Regions from separate parts of the Photorhabdus stackebrandtii genome, predicted to be linked through region 2. Evidence: predicted binding sites of a transcription regulator. Region 2 holds the regulator's gene; each other region holds the start of a gene.
What was found. The regulator ArgR, encoded in region 2, controls arginine synthesis, uptake and breakdown. The targets are predictions, from matches to a motif close to ANTGAATAAAAATACANT.
Positions count from the first base shown of each region.

Region 1: the regulator ArgR is predicted to act here: its motif matches at 858-875, upstream of argA (amino-acid N-acetyltransferase).
Region 3: the regulator ArgR is predicted to act here: its motif matches at 1,073-1,090, upstream of argC (N-acetyl-gamma-glutamyl-phosphate reductase).

Region 1 covers NZ_PUJV01000021.1:3,926-6,207, forward strand. Annotated here, with positions in the region: gene argA (amino-acid N-acetyltransferase) at 1-824, opposite strand, end outside; gene amiC (N-acetylmuramoyl-L-alanine amidase AmiC) at 1,066-2,282, shown strand, end outside.
Region 2 covers NZ_PUJV01000001.1:62,711-64,992, reverse strand. Annotated here, with positions in the region: gene mdh (malate dehydrogenase) at 1-816, opposite strand, end outside; gene argR (transcriptional regulator ArgR) at 1,270-1,740, shown strand; gene mpl (UDP-N-acetylmuramate:L-alanyl-gamma-D-glutamyl-meso-diaminopimelate ligase) at 1,786-2,282, opposite strand, start outside.
Region 3 covers NZ_PUJV01000007.1:205,448-207,729, reverse strand. Annotated here, with positions in the region: gene argB (acetylglutamate kinase) at 1-4, opposite strand, end outside; gene argC (N-acetyl-gamma-glutamyl-phosphate reductase) at 30-1,034, opposite strand; gene argE (acetylornithine deacetylase) at 1,137-2,282, shown strand, end outside.

The sequences.
Region 1 (2,282 bases), on a different contig from region 2:
AGAGAACCATCTGCCTGATAACTCAATAAGTGGCTGCGGTGAACGCCACGACGGCAAGCTTTTATGGCACTCCGTAAAAAACAGGCTGTACCTGAATAATAGTCACCTTCAGCTTCCAGCTCTTTAATGAGATCTGGCGCCTGATTAAGAAAAATTTCAGATAGAATTTTTCCGTCTTTGCCTTGTACGCCTTGAGTAGAGCAGAAACCAATTAGTTTTTCAGCTTGTAGCTTGATAGCCAATTGAGTAGCAACTTCTTCAAATGACAGATTAAAACTCTCGCCGGTAACGGAAACTGCAACCGGACCAATGAGCACTATTGCACCATTGTCTAACTGACGATTTATAGCTGCCTCATCAATACGGCGAATTTTTCCACTGTGGCAATAATCCACACCATCATCAACACCAAGGGGTTGAGCAATAATAAAGTTACCGCTGACAACATTAATATTTGCTCCCTGTAACGGGGTATTATTCAGATTCATAGAAAGACGTGCAGTGATATCCAGTTGTAGTAAGCCAGCAGATTGTTTGACGAATTCTAATGTCTTATTATCGGTAACGCGGGTGTGTTTGTGGTAAATCGGTTCATAATGATGGGTTGCAAGGTTTTGTTCAATTTGAGGTCTGGCACCATAAACGACTATCAGCCGGATGCCTAAACTATGCAGTAATCCGATGTCGTTGATGATGTTCGGGAAGTTCTCGTGAGCAATAGCCTCTCCGCCAAGCATGATAACAAAAGTTTTGCCACGGTGTGCATTGATGTATGGAACCGAGTGGCGAAATCCCTCAACTAATTCGGTGCTGCGTTCTTTCATAACAGACCCTCGATTGAATTTTTATTCGTAATTTATGTATTTTTATTCCTTTTGAAAGAAAATGGCAAGAGGCAATTAAAACAAAAACATTGCGATATATATGTGGACGTGAATAATTTGCCAAATATAAAATACTTATTACTGATGGCAGCATAATGTTGGTTAGCGTTTTTCACTTGGTTGTTTCCTGAGTTGAATATCACCTTGAATATTTGTATTTTATGAATGGAATGAATAGTAGATGAGTCATTCAGATTTTAATCTGTCACGGCGTCGCTTGTTGCAGGGAGCCGCAGCAATGTGGTTGCTTAGTGTCAGCCAAGTGGGTTATGCAGCGTCATCAAAAATTATTGCGGTTCGTATTTGGCCTGCATCCAGTTATACCCGTGTGACTCTTGAGTCCAATATTCCACTCAAATATCGTCAGTTCACGCTGAAAAATCCAAACAGAATTGTGGTTGATCTCGAAGATGTGCAATTAAATCATACCCTAAAAGGTATGGGAGAGCAGGTTCAATCCCGCGATCCTTATCTTAAACTGGTCAGGACGGGGCAGTTTGATCCTAAAACGGTCCGTCTGGTGTTTGAAGTTAAACAATCGGTCAGCCCACATATGTTTACTTTGAAACCCGTGGCGGAATTTAAGCACCGTTTGGTTTTGGATATTTATCCCGCAGCGGGAGCAAATAAGGATGATGACCCATTACTTGCTCTGCTTGAAGAGTATAATAAAGGTAATTTGGCTGAAGACTTACCGGCAGAAATACCGAAGTCAGGTAAAGCAGGTAAAGACAGGCCAATTGTTATTATGCTCGATCCTGGGCATGGTGGGGAAGATCCCGGCGCTATCGGCAAATATAAAACCCGCGAGAAAGACGTTGTTCTGCAAATCGCCCGTCGATTGCGAACTATTATTCAGCGTGAACCGGGCATGAAAGTGTATATGACTCGTAATGAAGATGTGTTTATCCCGCTAAAAGTCCGGGTGGCAAAAGCACGTAAAATGCGGGCTGATTTATTTGTTTCTATTCATGCTGATGCCTTTTCTAACCGGGCTGCACGTGGCTCTTCGGTTTTTGCACTTTCTACTAAAGGCGCAACCAGTAATACCGCACGTTTTCTGGCCCAAACGCAAAATGAAGCTGACCAGATTGGTGGTGTAAGTAAAAGCGGTGATAAGTATCTGGATCATGCCATGTTTGATTTGCTACAGACTGCGACAATCAATGACAGCCTTAAATTTGGCAGTGAAGTGCTCAAGCGCATGGGTAAGGTGAATAAATTGCATAAGAACCGGGTGGATCAGGCTGGGTTTGCGGTACTGAAAGCACCGGATATCCCCTCTATTCTGGTAGAAACTGCGTTTATCAGTAACCTTGAAGAGGAACGAAAATTGAAAACAGCGCGCTTCCAGCAGCAGGTAGCGGAGTCCATTTTCGCCGGTATCAAAGCGTATTT
Region 2 (2,282 bases):
TTTACCCAAACGAACCGGCTGAGCGAAGAAACGCGCATATTTGCCATCACCTTCAACATAGGCACATTCCACAACATTGCTTTCGCCTTGTAAGCCACAGACCAAAGAAAGACCCAGACGAGCCGCAGCTTGTCCCATAGACAGAGTTGCAGATCCACCACCAGCCTTAGCTTCAACAACCTCAGTACCTGCATTCTGAATACGTTGAGTTAAAGCTGCCAATTCTTCATCAGTAAAGCTCACACCAGGGATTTGGGACAACAGAGGCAGAATAGTCACACCAGAGTGACCACCGATAACCGGTACTTCGATTTCCTGAGGTTTTTTACCTTTCAATTCAGCAACAAAAGTATTGGAGCGGATAATATCCAGGGTTGTTACACCAAATAGGCGGTTTTTATCATATACACCCGCTTTTCTCAGCACTTCAGCCGCAATAGCTACAGTTGTGTTGACTGGGTTAGTAATAATCCCAATCAGTGCCTTCGGACACGTTTTAGCCACTTGTTCTACCAGGTTACGAACGATACCGGCGTTAACATTAAACAGATCTGAACGATCCATACCTGGTTTACGGGCAACACCAGCAGAAATCAATACAACGTCCGCTCCTTCCAACGCTGGCGTTGCATCTTCACCAGCAAAGCCCTTAATTCTCACATCCGTTGGAATATGGCTCAAATCAGCAGCCACCCCAGGTGTCACTGGAGCGATATCATATAAAGAGAGTTCTGAACCTGAAGGAAGCTGGGTTTTTAGTAGAAGAGCAAGAGCCTGACCAATACCACCGGCTGCACCGAGAACTGCAACTTTCATCCTGATACTCCTTAAATCGTTTATACTTTAAAATGCTATGAATTCATCTGGTTATAAACCATAGATTACTACGTTCTTGAAAACAATCTGTTAACAGCCAAATTGTGGACTTACGCTCTAACCGTGGGACATAAAAATCGCCATATTCTAGGCAAAATGCTTATCTGTTAATGAGATAATGGGCACTATTTTGATAATTACCTTATGATTTTATGAAATAATCTGCTAAATACCTTACACCCAACGACAATACCAAACAACATCATTTGATTAACAATATATTTACCTGATAACCAGTCCCAAAAAGCAAATTCTCATATTCATATTTTGTGACTTTCTATATAGCATAAGCCTAATTCATGCTTTCAAAATGGTTATAAAATCATTTTTATTGCATAAAAATTCATTTATATGCATAATATAATCTTCATAGCTGATTGAATATGGTGAAATATGCGTACTCCCTCTAAACAGGAAGAGTTAGTAAAAGCTTTCAAAGCATTATTGAAAGAAGAAAAATTTAGCTCTCAAGGAGAAATCGTCACTGCCTTGCTGGAAGAAGGTTTTGAGAATATTAATCAATCCAAAGTCTCCAGAATGCTGACTAAATTTGGTGCTGTTCGCACCCGTAATGCCAAAATGGAAATGGTCTACTGCCTTCCTGCTGAGCTTGGCGTCCCTACTGCCACTAGCCCGCTAAAAAATTTGGTACTGGATGTTGATCACAACCATTCAATTGTTGTAATTCGCACAAGCCCTGGTGCTGCTCAGCTTATTGCTCGTCTGTTGGATTCCCTTGGTAAAGCAGAAGGTATACTTGGCAGTATCGCGGGTGACGATACTATTTTCATCACACTTGCCAGAGGTTTCACAGCAGAACAGCTACGTGAAAAAATTCTTGAATTGTTCGAACAAGAACTTTAAATGAATCGCGCCATGCTGGCGCGATTCATTTTCCTGCCGCCACCCTTAGGGTTGATAAGTTTTTTTATTCAGTTCAGATAGGAGTTTCTCATGAATACCACTAAACCCGCCATTACTCATAACCAAAATATGATCGCCTCTCTGTGCCTTATCAACAATCATATGCACCAGCGAATCAATGTCAGCACTCCAATACGCCGGCTGAACACAGCGATCTGCAATTTCTGATACATGCCATTTAATATTAGCTGGCTGAAATAAGAACACTTCATCAGCACGCCCCAGCGCTGGCGCAATCTCATTCTTACTTACACCCATTCTCATGGTATTTGAACGCGGTTCTAACACTGTAATAATACGAGCAGTTCCACCAACCTTACTACGCAGAGCTTCCAGTGTTGCCAAAATTGCTGTCGGGTGATGCGCAAAATCATCATAAACGGTGATGCCATTCTCCTCACCACGTAGTTCAAGGCGACGACGGGCATTAATAAAATCGCGCAAAGCACGACAGGCATCGGCTGGCTGGACACCAACATGAT
Region 3 (2,282 bases), on a different contig from region 2:
CCATCTGCTTTACTCCATCATGCCAATAATTAAAGTAATGCCTGAGTTTCTTCAAACCCAAAACGTATATTCATACACTGAACTGCCTGAGTTGCCGCGCCTTTCAAGAGATTATCCTCAGTACCGACAATAATCAGGTGATCACCCTGCACAACAAAACCGATATCACAGAATGGTGATCCAACAACGGATTTCAGAGCCGGCACCCCTTTGCTATAGAGACGCACCAATGGCTTATCTTTATACGCCTGTTGATAAGCCTCACTTATCTGTTCTGCGGTAACACCCTGATTCAATTTACAGGTAATCGTAGCAAGAATACCCCGCGCAAAATTGCCAAGATGTGGAGTAAAAATCACCCTGGTCCCCAGGTGTTCCTCAATCTCTGGTTGGTGACGATGAGTAAATATTCCATAAGGTTGCAGGCTAACTTCGCAGAAGCTGCTGATCATACTGGCTTTCCGGCCTGCACCACTCACACCGCTGGTGGCATTAATCACCGGCCAGTGACAGGTATTCAGCAAACCCTTTTTCAGCAGCGGTTTTAGAGCGAGTTGAGAAACCGTTGGATAACACCCCGGGACAGCAACCAACTGAGCCTGTTTAATTTCTTCAGCCTGCCATTCAGCAAGTCCATATACAGCTTGTGCTAACCATTGAGTATGCTTATGTTTGAATCCGTAGTATTGTTGATAAATCTGAGCATTTTGTACGCGATAGGCACCGGACAGATCGAATACAATGCAACCAGCTGCCAGAAATACCGGCGCAATGTCATGACTGACCTCATGGGCGGTGGCAAGAAAAACCACATCAACCCCTTTAACGGCATCAGTCATGTCAGTCAGCGGTTGCAACGGTAGATCAACGATGCCTTTATACTGTGGATGTAAATCTGAGAAGCATTTATCTGCATCAACGCTCTGAGCAGAAACCATCAGCCTAATCAGATTTATATGTGGGTGACGATGCAGATATGCTGCCAGTTCTGCTCCGGTATAACCACTTGCACCAACAACCAGCGTATTCAACATGGGATATCTTTACCTTGTGCTCAGTATTTAAACGGGATAATGTATTTTTATTCAAAAAAAATGCATGAATATTGATACTATCATGAATAAAGGCTGTCAACAGTGAATATTAAATTACCTCCATTTATTGAGCTATTTCGGCAGTTAATCGCAACTCCCTCAATCAGCGCCACCGATATCAGCATCGATCAGAGTAATGAGTCTTTAATCAACCTGCTGGCAAGTTGGTTACAGGAAATTGGTTTCGAGATTGAAATACAACCCGTACCCAAAGTCCGTGGGAAATATAATTTACTGGCGACTCTGGGGAGTGGTTCAGGTGGATTACTGCTATGTGGACATACTGATACCGTCCCTTTTGACGAAGGGCGCTGGACTAAAGATCCCTTCACCCTGACAGAACGTGATAACAAACTATATGGTTTAGGTACGGCAGACATGAAAGGCTTTTTCGCCTTTATCATTGATGCCTTGCGGGATATTGATGCCAGTAAAATAACCCGTCCGCTGTACATTCTGGCTACCGCGGATGAAGAGACAACAATGGCAGGTGCCCGTTATTTTGCGGCAAGTACCACTATCCGACCGGATTTCGCTATCATCGGTGAACCGACTTCATTGCATCCTATCTGTGCACACAAAGGACATTTATCGAACGCTATCCGCATTGTTGGTCAATCCGGGCACTCCAGTGATCCAGATCGTGGTATAAACGCCATTGACTTGATGCGCGAATCTATTGGTCACCTGATTGAACTACGCAATACGCTAAAAGAGCGTTACAACAACCCGGCGTTTACCATTCCATACCCAACCATGAACTTCGGCTATATTCATGGAGGTGACGCAGTAAACCGTATTTGTGCCCATTGTGAATTGCATATGGATATTCGCCCGTTACCGGGGCTAACGTTACAGGATCTGAACGGACTGTTAAATAAGGCGCTGGAACCAGTTAAGCAACGTTGGCCTGGCCGCTTAACTATCGATGAATTACATACCCCTATTCCCGGTTATGCATGCCCAACCGATCACAAGATGGTTGACGTGATTGAGAAACTGCTAGGCCGCAAGGCTGAAACAGTCAACTACTGTACCGAAGCACCATTCATTCAGGAAGTATGCCCAACGTTAGTCCTTGGCCCAGGTTCTATTGAACAAGCACATCAACCGGATGAGTTCATTGATATGTCGTTCATTGAACCCACCAAAAAGGTAATTTCTCAGTTAATCGATCATTTTTGTCTA